DNA from 3 places in the Rhizobium sp. YTUHZ045 genome. Region 2 is predicted to be linked to each of the others. Evidence: riboswitches for the same ligand, from Rfam matches in the RefSeq annotation. Region 2 holds a riboswitch; each other region holds the start of a gene.
The links. A riboswitch is a leader RNA that binds a small molecule or an ion and turns the genes downstream of it on or off. The one in region 2 is predicted to bind cobalamin.
Positions count from the first base shown of each region.

Region 1: another riboswitch for cobalamin. It lies ahead of cobU (bifunctional adenosylcobinamide kinase/adenosylcobinamide-phosphate guanylyltransferase); the one in region 2 lies ahead of bluB (5,6-dimethylbenzimidazole synthase).
Region 3: another riboswitch for cobalamin. It lies ahead of nrdH (glutaredoxin-like protein NrdH); the one in region 2 lies ahead of bluB (5,6-dimethylbenzimidazole synthase).

Region 1 covers NZ_CP101432.1:2,273,148-2,277,802, reverse strand. The annotation lists gene NMA58_RS11535 (chloride channel protein) at 1-856, opposite strand, end outside; cobalamin riboswitch at 1,109-1,504, shown strand; gene cobU (bifunctional adenosylcobinamide kinase/adenosylcobinamide-phosphate guanylyltransferase) at 1,906-2,415, shown strand; gene cobW (cobalamin biosynthesis protein CobW) at 2,422-3,471, shown strand; gene cobN (cobaltochelatase subunit CobN) at 3,481-4,655, shown strand, end outside.
Region 2 covers NZ_CP101432.1:2,139,319-2,143,973, reverse strand. The annotation lists gene NMA58_RS10865 (NAD+ synthase) at 1-95, shown strand, start outside; gene NMA58_RS10860 (TolB family protein) at 194-1,021, shown strand; gene NMA58_RS10855 (3-deoxy-7-phosphoheptulonate synthase) at 1,018-2,082, opposite strand; cobalamin riboswitch at 2,364-2,549, shown strand; gene bluB (5,6-dimethylbenzimidazole synthase) at 2,592-3,281, shown strand; gene NMA58_RS10845 (DUF2865 domain-containing protein) at 3,285-4,385, opposite strand.
Region 3 covers NZ_CP101432.1:3,672,961-3,677,615, forward strand. The annotation lists gene nrdE (class 1b ribonucleoside-diphosphate reductase subunit alpha) at 1-1,272, opposite strand, end outside; gene nrdI (class Ib ribonucleoside-diphosphate reductase assembly flavoprotein NrdI) at 1,251-1,652, opposite strand; gene nrdH (glutaredoxin-like protein NrdH) at 1,666-1,887, opposite strand; cobalamin riboswitch at 2,149-2,372, opposite strand; gene NMA58_RS18140 (heavy metal translocating P-type ATPase) at 2,582-4,655, opposite strand, start outside.

The sequences.
Region 1 (4,655 bases), 130 kb from region 2:
GGAAGGGCGGGGCGATCGAGCTCTTGCGCGCCAGTTCCTCGATGAAGGCGACGCCCTGCATGATGAGGATGCCGACACCGGCGCAGAAGACGCCGAGCAGCAGCGCCGGGACATAGTCGGCCGGCACGACCGAGCCGAAGCTGCCGATGTCGATGGTGAAATCGCCTTCGGCAAGCAGCCTGGCGACGAGCGTGGATACGAGGGCGGAGGTGACGACCGGGGTCAGCGAGACGATCGTATAGCTGCCGATGATCAGCTCGAAGGCGTAGAAGGCGCCGGTCAGCGGCGCGTTGAAGGCGGCGGCGATGGCGCCGGCCGCACCGCAGCCGACAAGGATGCGCAGGTCCGAACGGCGCAGCTGCAGCTTCAGGCCGAATTTCGAGGCGAGGCCGGCGGCAAGCTGGGTGTAGCCGGCCTCCAGGCCGACCGAGGCGCCGAAGCCGTTGGAGATCAGATTCTGTACGGCAACGATGATGCTGTCGGTCAGCGACAGGCGGCCGCCATGCAGCGCATTGGCCTCGATCGGGTCGACCATCGGTTTCTTGCGCCGCTTGGCGAGCACCAGGAGCAGCAGGCCGAGCAGGGCGCCGCCGATGACCGGGGCGGCGAGCAGCAGCATCTTGTCTTCGATGACCGAGGCGCTCAACCTTTCACTGTCGGCGATGCCGAACACCTGCTGGTGCAGCTCGTTGGAGACATAGCTCATGCCGGTCACGGCAAGTCCCGAGGCGATGCCGACGATGGCGCCCGCCAGCGAGAGGCCGACTTCGCTGCGGCGAGTGAGGGCGCGCAACCGCCCCGGATCGAGGAAAACTCGCAGCGCACGCAGGCGGCGCCGATCCAATTTCGTAAGCATGGCTAGACAACTAGGCGGGGAGAGGCCCGGTCAAGGGCGATGGCGCAACCGGCTTGCAGCGCAATTGCGGCGAAAAGCCGGCGGGCCGGTCAAATATTTATGACGTAAATTACTGATAAAAGACGATATTTCCGGTAGAGTCAGTGGTATTGGCGTGACCTTTCGCCCCCTCGCGCTAGAGGAGGGCTGCGAAGGTCGATTGACTTCAGCCCCCGGCTTGCCTAACCATCCCTCAACGGATGGTCGCTTGACCATCCTGACATAACGGATGGTTCCGGATCGGCGTTGCGCCCTTCCGGATGAAAAGGGAATGTGACGGGGCGGACCCAAGCCGGGCGCCCTTATCACAGCCGACCCCGCGACTGTAGAGCGGTCAGGGTCTTCCATCCGGCATCGAGCCCTTCCGGCCGGCAGCCCGCAATCGTGCAGGCGAGCAGGATGGCGACATGTCGGAAAAGCCACTGGACATGCATGGTGATCAACCGGGGTCGGACGCCTCTATTTCTACGAATCGTCCACCTTTTCACCGATGCAGCCGGGAAGGCGAGGCGGATCCGCTGGCACGATGCGGGGCGACCGGTTTCCGGTCCGCCCCGATCGCGGCCGATACCCGCGAGCCAGGAGACCTGCCATGCGCGCCGGGCGACGAGCCCAATCCTGGGCCAGAGGTCCACTGCCAGCACGGAGGTTGTTTTGGCTGAACGATTGAATTCAGCGCTGCCTTCGGTGGCGCGATGCAGTGGCGGCGGTGCGGTGCTTTCGGCCGCCTGTGTCGAGTATGCGGTACCCCCCTCTGTCCTGCCCGACTGCCGGGGTCGAGCCGCGGGTCTCGACCCGTCCTCCGGACCCTCCACAAGGGGGGAGACCGGCAAGAAGCGAGACCTTCGCCCTACATCGGTTGTTTGGGAAGACCCGTGCCGCGATTCAATCTCCCCCCTTGTGGGGGAGATGTCCGGCAGGACAGAGGGGGGTGTCGCACCCTCAGCCGTCAAGGAATACCCACCCGAAACAAGCCTCGATTATGCCTTCTCTCCCAGGAGCGGCCGAGCATGACCGCTACCCTCATCCTCGGCGGCGCCCGCTCCGGCAAATCCCGTTTCGCCGAAAATATCGTCATTTCCACCGGCCTCGAGCGGCATTACATCGCGACCGGCCGCGCCTGGGACGACGAGATGCAGGCGCGTATCGACCAGCACCAGGACGATCGCGGTCCTTCCTGGACGACGCATGAGGAGCCGCTTGATCTCGTCGGCAAGCTTGCAGCTATCGACGGTGAGGGCAGGGCGATCCTGGTCGATTGCCTGACGCTGTGGCTCACCAATTTGATGATGGAGGGGCGCGATATCGCGGTTCAGGCTGCTGCGCTTGCCGGCTGGCTGCCGCAGGCGAAGGCGCGGCTCGTCATCGTTTCCAACGAAGTCGGCCTCGGCATCGTGCCTGACAATCGCATGGCGCGGGAATTTCGCGATCATGCCGGGCGGCTGCATCAAATGATCGCGACGAAGGCCGCCGAAGTCTATTTCATCGCGGCCGGTCTGCCGCTGAAAATGAAGGGTTGAAGTTCCATGAACCAGCAGAAAATCCCCGCAACCGTCATCACCGGCTTTCTCGGCGCCGGCAAGACGACGATGATCCGCAACCTGCTGACCAATGCCGGCGGCAGGAAGATCGCGCTCATCATCAACGAGTTCGGCGATCTCGGCGTCGACGGCGATGTGCTGAAGGGCTGCGGCGCGGAGAACTGCACCGAGGACGACATCATCGAACTCACGAACGGCTGCATCTGCTGCACCGTGGCCGACGATTTCATTCCGACCATGACCAAACTTCTGGAGCGCGACCAGCGCCCCGACCATATCGTCATCGAGACCTCGGGTCTTGCCCTGCCGCAGCCGCTCGTCGCCGCCTTCAACTGGCCCGATATCCGCAGCGAAGTCACCGTCGACGGCGTTGTCACCGTGGTCGACAGCGCTGCGGTTGCCGCAGGCCGTTTTGCGGATGATCATGATGCCGTCGATGCGCGCCGCGCCGAGGATGAATCGCTCGATCATGAAAGCCCGATCGAGGAGCTCTTCGAAGATCAGCTGACCTGCGCCGACCTGATCGTGCTCAACAAGACCGACCTGATCGACAGCGATGGCCTTGGACGCGTCAAGAGCGAGGTTGCCTCGCGCATCGCCCGCAAACCCGTGATGATCGAGGCCAGGAATGGCGCGGTGCCGGCAAGCGTGCTGCTCGGCCTAGGCATCGGCACGGAAGACGATATCGGCAACCGCAAATCCCATCACGAGCTGGAGCATGAAGAGGGCGAGCCGCATGATCACGACGAATTCGACAGTTTCGTCGTCGAACTCGGCGCCATCTCCGATACGGCAGGTTTCGTCGAGAGGCTGAAGGCCATCATCGCCGCGCATGACGTACTGCGCCTCAAAGGCTTCATCGACGTTTCCGGCAAGCCGATGCGCCTGCAGCTGCAGGCCGTCGGTGCCCGCATCGATCAGTATTTCGACCGCGCCTGGGCGCCTGATGAAGCGCGCAGCACCCGCCTCGTCGTCATCGGCCTGCATGAGATGGATCAGGACGCGGTGCGCAAGGCGATCGAAGCGCTCGCTTAGGGATAGTCGATGCATCTGCTTCTGGCCCAGCAAGGATCGATCAGCGACGGCGAAGAGGCGATCGACCTCGGGCAGACGCCTGGCGATATCTTGTTCCTCTCGGCCGCCGACACCGAGCTTGCAGCGATCGCCGCGGCGTATGCCGGCGGAGTGGCGGGCTATTCGCTGAGGCTTGCAAGCCTGATGAGCCTGAAGCATCCGATGTCGGTCGATACCTATGTCGAGCGGACGGCGCAGCATGCGAGGCTGATCATCGTGCGGGCGTTGGGCGGGGCGAGCTATTTCCACTATGCGCTGGAGGCGCTGCATGCGGTTGCTGCGCGGAATGGCGCGCTGATTGCAGTGCTGCCGGGGGATGCCAAGCCAGATGCCGGACTGACGCCGTTTTCCAATGTGGCGTTGGAGGATCTCAATGCGCTGTGGGGCTATCTGATCGAGGGCGGCGACGCCAATGCGCGGGGCTTTCTTGCCTATGCAGCGGCGATGCTTTCGGGGGAGGAGAAGCCGACGCCGGCCGCGCCGCTGATGAAGGCGGGGATCTGGTGGCCGGGGAGAGGGCTGGTTGGGATTGAGGGATGGAAGAGGCTTGTTTCAAGCGCGTCTTCCTTGGCTGTCGAAGTCGTGACACCCCCCTCTGTCCTGCCGGACATCTCCCCCACAAGGGGGGAGATCGGCAAGGGGCGAGATTATCGCCCTACATCGGTTGTTTGGGGAGAGACCTTCCACGATTCGATCTCCCCCCTTGTGGGGGAGATGTCCGGCAGGACAGAGGGGGGTACCGCGTACTCGACGGCAGACCAGAGCACCGCATATTCGACGGAGAAGGTGGAAATCGAACCCACCATTCGTCCTATCATCGCCATAGCCTTCTACCGCGCCCTCGTGCAGAGCGGCGAAACCCGCCCCGTCGAAACCCTGATCGAAGCCCTGCGGTCGCGGGGTCTTCGCCCGTTGCCAGTCTTCGCCTACAGCCTCAAGGACCCGATCTCCAAAGGCATCCTCGAATCCATCTTCGCCGACCTCAAACCCGACGTCGTCATCAACACGACGGGCTTCGCCGTCTCCGCCCCTGGGGCCGATCGCGAACCGACGGTGCTGGAGGCCAATGACGCCATCGTTCTGCAGGCGATCTTTTCGGCCTCGTCGCGGGAAGCCTGGACGGCCTCATCGCAAGGATTGTCCGC
Region 2 (4,655 bases):
AGCGCCGGCAATCGGCGCCGGGCGTGAAGATCACCAAGAAGAATTTCGGGCGCGACCGGCGCTATCCGATCACCAACCGGTTCCGGGATCGCTAGCGCAATCGGGATCGCTAGCGCAATCGGGATTGCTGACGCGATCGTGATCGCTGACGCAATCGAGATCGCTGACGCAAGCGACATATCAGGGAGGCAACATGCGCAGCTCGGTCGAGATCTACAACGTCAGGACGGGCAGAGCTCGCGAGGTCTGGCAGACGGACAGGTTGGTGGAAGCGCCGAATTTCTCGCCCGATGGTTCCTATCTCCTGCTGAACGGCGACGGGCTGCTCTTCCGGCTGCCGCTCGATGGCGGCGAGGTGGTTCAGGTCGATACCGGCTTTGCCGTCAATTGCAACAATGACCACGGCATTTCGCCTGATGGCACTGAGATCGTCATCTCGGACAAGACGGAATTCGGCAAGTCGACGATCTACATCCTGCCGGTCGAAGGCGGCACGCCGCGGCTCATCACCCAAAACCAGCCGTCCTATTGGCATGGCTGGTCACCGGATGGCCGCCAGCTCGCCTATTGCGGCATTCGCGACGATCTTTTCGACATTTATACGATCTCCATCGACGGCGGCGTCGAGACGCGGCTGACGCATGGCGAAGGCCGCAACGACGGGCCGGATTATTCCGCCGACGGCCAATGGATCTATTTCAATTCCAGCCGCACCGGGCTGATGCAGATCTGGCGCATCCATCCGGATGGCACAGGCCTCGAACAGGTGACGTCGGACAATCAGGGGAACTGGTTTCCCCATCCATCGCCCAAAAACGACAAGGTGCTGATCCTGTCCTACGATCCTTCGGTCTTCGACCATCCGCGCGATCTCGACGTGCGGCTGCGGCTGATGGATATGGACGGCGGCAACCTGAAGACGCTGTTCGAGCTTTTCGGCGGGCAGGGCACGATCAACGTGCCCTGCTGGTCACCTGATGGTGACGAGTTTGCCTATGTCAGGTATTTTCCGGCGGCTTAAGCCGCTGCCGCTCGGCGCCGCCTGCGAGCGGCGTCCGCCAGATCTTCCAGCACACTCACCGACATATCCCAGTCAATGCAGCCATCGGTGATGGACTGGCCGTAGACCAGCGGCTTGCCGGGAACGAGATCCTGGCGGCCGGCAACGAGGTTGCTTTCGATCATCATGCCCTTGATGTGGTGATTGCCCGCGGAGATCTGTCCGGCGACGTCCTTGACAACCCGTGGCTGGTTCATCGGATCCTTGCTGCTGTTGGCATGGCTGGCGTCGATGAGGATGCGCGGGGTGACCCCGAGTTTCAGGCATTCCGCTGTGACGGCTCCGACATCGGCCGCCTCATAATTCGGCCGCTTGCCGCCGCGCAGAATGATGTGGCAGTCCTCATTGCCCTTCGTCGAAGCGATTGCCGCCTGTCCGTCCTTGGTGACGGCCGGGAAGTGGTGCGGTTGTGAAGCGGCCAGGATCGCGTCGATCGCGACGCGAGCGCCTCCGTCGGTGCCGTTCTTGAAGCCGATCGGGCAGGAGAGGCCGGAGGCGAGCTGGCGATGGATCTGGCTTTCGGTCGTGCGCGCGCCGATCGCGCCCCAGCTGACGAGGTCGGCAATGTATTGCGGCGTGATCGTGTCGAGGAACTCGACGCCGGCGGGAAGCTCCATGGCATTGATGTCGAGCAGCAGGCGCCGGGCAATGCGCAGCCCTTCCTCGATGCGGTAGCTGCCGTCGAGATGCGGGTCGTTCATCAAGCCCTTCCAGCCGACTGTGGTGCGCGGCTTTTCGAAATAGACGCGCATGACGATTTCCAGATCACTGGAGAAGCGCTGTCGCTGCTCGGCCAGCCGCGCGGCATACTCGCGTGCAGCAACCGGATCGTGGATGGAGCAGGGGCCGATGACGACGATCAGGCGGTCGTCTTCACCCTCGAGAATCTCATGGATCGCGTGGCGGTTGCTGGTCACCGTCTCGCTGACGGCGGCGGTTCGGGGGATTTCCGCGATGACATCGGCGGGTCTGGTCAGCGGGGTGATCTCGAGAATACGCAGATCATCGATGGTGTCGGGCACGGCATGGCTCCTGTTTGGTCATACCGTGCGGAACAGAAAAGCCGCCAGGTAGACTAGCGGCTGTTCGGGTTGTCGTCGCGTTGAATTCAGTTACGCACAGACCCGCATCCGCTGGAAGCAGCGGTACGAATAAAATCGCGAGGAGGCGTAGGCTGAAGTCGTCGACATTCCGCGTATGTAGCGTCGCGGCCGCTCATTGTCACGCAAAATTTGCGAGGCGAAATCACGGGTTCGCCTCTTTAAGGCTGACGTGCCGACGCTTGCCTCCGTTCCGATTTCCTGAAATAGATGCGCCGTCAGGTGCCCGCCCTCGAGGCGGGAGAATCGGGAATCCGGTGCAAGGCCGGAACGTGCCCAACGCTGTAAGGCCGACGTCTGCCGCTTCATCACGCCACTGGCTTTGCCGGGAAGGCTGCGGCAGATGGATGAAGCCGAGTCAGAAGACCGGCCTGGCGAGATAGACCCAACCCGCGCGGACGGCGGGCGGTTGCGTTGTTGGGGATTTGACGATGCGACCCTCTTATGCGGATGCCCTTTCGGCGGCATCCGGTTTTTCCATGGCCGAACGTGAAGCCGTCTATCACGCAATCATGACGCGGCGTGACGTGCGCAGCCAGTTCCTGCCCGATCCCTTGCCCGACGATGTCGTGGCGCGGCTCCTGACCGCCGCCCATCATGCGCCGTCGGTCGGCTTCATGCAGCCATGGAATTTCATTCTCGTGAAAAGTGCAACCGTCCGCACCCGCGTGCGCAACGCCTTTGCCGTGGCCAACGAAGAGGCAGCTTCGATGTTCGAAGGCGAGCGGCGGCAGGCCTATCGATCCCTCAAGCTCGAAGGCATCGTGGAGGCGCCGCTCGGCATATGCGTAACCTGCGATCCCACCCGCGGCGGCAGCGTGGTGCTGGGACGGACGCACAATCCGAGGATGGATTCCTATTCGACCGTTTGCGCCATTCAGAATCTCTGGCTCGCGGCCCGCGCCGAAGGGGTCGGCATCGGCTGGGTCAGCATCTTTCATGAAGGCGACCTGAAAACAATTCTCGGCATACCGGAGCATATCGAGGTGGTCGCCTGGCTCTGCGCCGGCTTTGTCGACCGTCTTTATGACGAACCGGAACTTTCGGTCAAAGGTTGGCGGCAGCGGCTGCCGCTCGAGGAACTCGTTTTCCACGACGGATGGGGACGCAACGACCCGTAGCAATTACTGCTGCTGTGGTTGCGGACCCGGCGTCGCCGGATTGGCAAGGTCGATCGAACCCTGGTCGCCGGCAAGGAATTGCGGGCCGACCTGACGAACCTTGTTCTGCGTGGGGTCGTAGGGACGTTCGGCAACGGATGGCTGCGGCGGGGCTGATGCTGCCGCAGTATCTTTCGTCGGCGGTTTAGTGCGGACCGTCGTGATCGAGCCCTGCTGCGGCGGTTCGCTCAGGGCCTGCTTGCCGCGCATCTCCTCGTAATAGGCGGTGAGATTGCAGGCGCAGGAATTTTTCTCGCCAGGCGCGCGGTTCTTGTAGACAAAAGCGTTCTTCATGGCGCTATAGGGCGCGCCCGTTGCGACCGAGATCATGTTCGAGGAGTCGGTGCTGGTCACGTCGCGATAGAAGAGCTCGGTTTCAATGCCGGGGCACATCTTGGCGCAAGTCTGGGCATCGCGGCCGAAATCCACCGAACTGGTATTTGAGCTAATCGGGAAGAAGCCACCGTCGCAGCTGCGCACGCAGATGGTGCTGATCGGTGAAAACATTTCGGCCCTCGGCAGGCCGTAACGCAGATCGGTCTCTTCACCGCCGCCGAGCGGAATGAAGGTATCGGTGCGCATCGCCTGTTCCTCGACACTCGGGGCGGGGTCGTCTGCGCTACGCTCGGTCGGGGCATAGAAATTGTCGCTGTTGCAGCCGTTGCGTTCGAGTGCCGCCGTCAATTCTCGGCGCGCGTCGTCAGTGCCGTCGCCCTGGTTGCGCAGCTCGTCGCGGCGCTCCTGGAGATAACGGATATTGTCGATCATCCGGGCTTCGGCGTCAGAGAGTTCGGCGCAAAAATCGGCGTTGTCACTGCCAATCACGACCATGCTGCCGGAAGTGCATCCGTTATTGCGCAGATCGTTGCGGACCTTGCGCAGCTCGAGGTTCTGCTCGGCCATGGCATTTGCATATTGGCGCGCTTCCGGCCCGTTATTGCTACCGATCGATCGTGGCAGGTCGGCAAGGCGACCGCGCAAGTCGTTGCAAATAGCGCTGGTCTGTGCTGCGGCCGGTGATGCCAGCGCAAGCATAAGAGCAAGAGACAGATTTCGGCGTTTCACGGCGTCGTCCGGGAATGAGAAAGTGTCGATCGGTCAAAGGTGGCGTCCATCCGCCGTACCTTGTCTCTTAACGTGTTTCTCTTAATAAGCTTGGATCAATTCCTAGCGCATTTTCGAGATTTTATCCAGAAGATGCGGGTATTCTTCCGTGAGGTAAGTCGGCACTCGTTGCATCCGGAGGCGGACACTGAGCCGTCACCAGCAGTTCCCTTCTTCATCCGAATTGTTATTCTCGGCGCTCGTTCCCGCGGGGAATTGGTTTCACTGAGG
Region 3 (4,655 bases), 1.5 Mb from region 2:
ATTGCAGGAAATATCCCTGCCGAGATGCTTGTAGGAAAGGTCGTCATGATAGTCGCTCGCCTCGCTCACCTGCAGTATCTCCGAGCAGAGGTTGCTCATGGAGATGCGCCCGGCAATCGGGTTCGAGCGGTTCACCGTGTCCTCGAACATGATGTAAGGGTAGCCGCTTTCGAACTGGATTTCGGCGATGACCTGGAAGAATTCGCGCGCCTTGATCTTCTTCTTCGAGATGCGGGCGTCCGCCACCATTTCCCGGTACTTCTCCGTCACCGAAATCTCGGTGAAAGGCACGCCGTAGACCCGTTCCACGTCGTAGGGCGAGAACAGGTACATGTCCTCATTGTTCTTGGCGAGTTCGAAGGTGATGTCGGGCACGACAACGCCGAGCGACAGCGTCTTGATGCGGATCTTCTCATCGGCGTTTTCACGCTTGGTGTCGAGAAAGCGCATGATATCGGGATGATGGGCGTTCAGATAAACCGCACCCGCCCCCTGGCGCGCACCGAGCTGATTGGCATAGGAGAAGCTGTCTTCCAGGAGCTTCATGACGGGGATGATGCCGGAGGACTGGTTTTCGATCTGCTTGATCGGCGCGCCCGCCTCGCGGATATTGGTCAGCGACAGGGCCACGCCGCCGCCGCGTTTCGACAACTGCAGCGCCGAATTGATCGACCGGCCGATCGATTCCATGTTGTCCTCGACGCGCAGCAGGAAACAGGAAACGAGTTCGCCGCGCTGCTTCTTGCCGGCATTGAGGAAGGTGGGCGTTGCCGGCTGGAAGCGGCCGGAAATGATCTCGTCGACTATGTCGCGAGCAAGGGCCTCATCGCCGCGCGCCAAAGCCAGCGCCACCATGCAGATGCGGTCTTCGTAGCGCTCGAGATAGCGCTTTCCGTCGAAGGTCTTCAGCGTATAGCTGGTGTAATATTTGAAAGCCCCGAGGAAGGTAGGAAACCGGAATTTCTTGCCATAGGCCTGATCGAACAGGTCGCGGACGAAATTGAAGGAATACTGGTCGAGAACCTCCTGCTCGTAATAGCCCTCCGCGACGAGGTAATCGAGCTTTTCCCGAAGATTGTGAAAGAACACGGTGTTCTGGTTCACATGCTGCAGGAAATATTGCTTGGCCGCCACGCGATCCTTGTCGAGCTGGATCTTTCCCTCGTCGTCGTAGAGGTTCAGCATCGCGTTCAGTGCATGATAGTCGAGTGTTTCGGCCGCTTTCAGCGGTTTTGCGCCCGCGTCCCGCGTCAGATTTGTTCCCGTGTCCAAAATCGTCCCATCCCGTCTTTGACATTGGCGATATCCTCGGCAGTTCCCATGAGCTCGAACCTGTAGAGGTACGGCACCTGGCACTTCTTCGAGATGACATCGCCGGCGAGCCCATAGGTCTTGCCGAAATTGCTGTTGCCCGCAGCAATCACGCCGCGGATGTTGGAGCGGTTTTCCGCCTCGTTGAGGAAGCGGATCACCTGCTTGGGCACGGCCCCCTTGCCGCCGTCACCGCAATAGGTAGGCGAGATCAGCACATAGGGTTCGCGAATGTGGATGGCCTCAGCGCCGAGGGGAATGCGCGCCGCGCGCAATCCCAGCTTCTCGACGAAACGATGGGTGTTCCCGGATCGGCTGGAATAATAGACGATCAGCCCCACTCCTTTTCTCCGGTCAGGAGAGCGCGCTGATCATGTCGGGGCGGAAGCCCGCCCAATGCTGCTCGCCGGCAACGACGACCGGAACCTGCATGTAGCCCATGCCACGCACGCGATCGAGCGCTTCGGCATCCTCGGAAATATCGACGATCTCATAATCCACGCCCAGGCGATCGAGGGCGCGGTAAGTGGCCGTGCATTGGACACAGGCCGGCTTGCTGTAAACGGTAACGCTCATCATGTTCCTCGTGAAGTCAATGAATTCAGGACGCAGGACTGGGATCGGGCGCCATGCGGCGTCCGGGGAAATGCTTGATAGTGATCTGGCAAGGTTGGCGCTTTAAACGCCTGACTTGGTCCCTCGCAGGATGTGCGCGGGCGCCGGCCTTGATGCTCTCGACATGACTTCAAACCCCGAAGTGCTCATGCGGTCGTTCGGGGCAGCGCAACAGCGCGGATCATTCCGCTGCATGCACGCGACCTTCCGGACACCCCGCCCGTGGACGTTTCATTCAAGGCAGGTCTCCTGGCTCACGGGTCGAAGCACCTGCCCAGCCTTCCCGAGGCATCATGCCCCAGTGACCCGAAATCGGACAGTTGCTCTCCGCTCACAGTTGCGGGGGCAGCTCCGGCCTTGCCCCACCCTCATGGCGAGACGCACCGTATTCCCGTCTTAGCCCGCGATCCTCACGAATCGAAGGAACCTTGAACACTAGATATAGTACGCGAATCGAAATTCACGTCAACGGATGGTTTGTGCGTTGCGTTACGGCAGGTTTGAAATCACTGCGTTCCTGTGAAAAACATGGATAATGAAGGCTTAAACAAAACGAACTGTGGAGAAGGCCTGAACGACGAGAGCCGGCCTGTAGCCGGCTCTGCGGTTTTCGATTCCGGATCGGCCCTAATCGGCGCTCCGAAGAGGAAAGGATTTATTCCTCTACGCGGAGCAGCCTGAGCGCGTTGATCGTAACCAGCACGGTGGCTCCGGTATCGGCGAGAATCGCCGGCCAGAGCCCGGTGATCCCGATGATCGTGGTCACCAGGAAGACAGCCTTCAGCCCGAGTGCAATGATGATATTCTCGAGGATATTGCGCATCGTCCGCTGCGAAAGCGCGATCATTCGCGCCACGTCGCCAACGCGCCCGTGCAGCACGGCGGCATCGGCCGTCTCCAGCGCCACATCGGTGCCGCCGCCCATGGCGATACCGATGTCGGCGGCGGCGAGCGCCGGCGCGTCGTTGATGCCGTCGCCGACCTTGGCGACTATGAAGCCCTTGCGCTTCAATTCGCCGACGACCCGCTGCTTGTCCTCGGGCATCGTCTCGCCCCGCCAGTCGATGCCGAGCATGTCTGCGACCGCTGCCGCCGTCCGCTTGTTGTCGCCGGTCAGCATCATCGCCTTGACACCGGCCAATTTGAGCGCCGAGAGCCCGGCCGCGGCGTCCTCGCGCGGCTCGTCGCGCATGGCGATCAGGCCAGACGCAGCGCCATTGACGAGCAGCACCGACACGCTCTTGCCCTCATCATTGAGCCCTGCAATACGCGCCTCCTGTTCCGCGTTAAGTGCCGCCCGCTCGCGGGCGGCTGGCGGCGACAAGAGATCAACTGCCTCGCCGCCGATTTTGCCGGTGACACCCTTGCCCGGCAGCGCTTCCAGCTCGAAGGCGGGTGGCACGGGCACGCCGTCCGCCTTGGCGCGGTGGAGAATCGCCTGTGCCAGCGGATGGCTGGAGCCCTGCTCGAGCACCGCCGCGCGCGACAGGAGCTGCGCCTCACCCAATCCAAAGGAAAGGATGTCGGTCACCCGAGGCTTGCCTTCCGTCAGCGTGCCCGTCTTGTCGAAGGCGACCATCGTCACCTTGCCGAGCGTCTCCAGGACCGCACCGCCCTTCATCAGCAGCCCGCGCCTCGCGCCCGCCGACAGCGAAGCCGCGATCGCCGCCGGCGTCGAGATGACGAGGGCGCAAGGGCAGCCGATCAGCAGGATGGCAAGACCCTTGTAGATCCACTCACTCCACGCGCCGCCGAAGAACGGCGGCGGAACGACCGCGACCAGCGCGGCAACGACGACCACACCCGGCGTGTAGTAGCGCGAAAACCGCTCGATGAAGCGCTCCGTCGGCGCCTTCGATTCCTGCGCTTCTTCCACCAGCTTGACGACGCGGGCGATAGTATTGTCGGCAGCAGCCGCCGTGACGCGAACCCTCAGCACCGCATCGCCATTGACCGTACCGGCATAGACCACGGCGTCGACGCCCTTGCGCACCGGCGTGCTCTCGCCCGTCACCGGAGCCTCGTCGATCGCGCTCTCGCCTGATACGATGACGCCGTCGGCAGAGATGCGATCGCCGGGGCGAACCATGATAACCGTGCCGACGGCAAGGCTTTCAGCCGGCACCTCTCGCATCTGCCCATTGTCTTCGAGCAGCGCGGTCTTCGGCACCAGGGCCGTCAGCGACTGTATGCTTTCACGCGCCTTGCCCGCCGCCACGCCTTCGAGCAACTCGCCGACGAGAAACAGGAATACGACCGTCGCCGCTTCCTCGCCGGCATTGATGATAACAGCGCCGACGGCGGCGATCGTCATCAGCATCTCGATCGAGAACGGCGTGCCGGAGAATGCCGCCATGACAGCGCGCCGCGCGATCGGAGCCAGACCGACCAGCATGGCGACGATGAAGGCGTAGGACGCGACCGCCGGCACCAGATGGCCGACGGCATAGGCGGCAACGAGCGCCGCACCCGAAAAAATGGTCAGCCGGCCCTTCCTGCTCCGCCACCAGGGACCGGTCATCGGTGCATCGTCGTGCCCATGCGAGCCTTCGATTTCCTTCTCGTCATGGGCATGGTCGTGATCATGCCCGGCATGGTCGTGATCTCCATGGCCATGAGCGGCATGATCGTGATGATGGTGCCGGCGGTCTTCACGCGCAGGCGTCGCATTTCCGGCAAAGGGCGAAACGGAATAACCAAGCCCCGTCACCTTCTTCTCGACCGCCTTG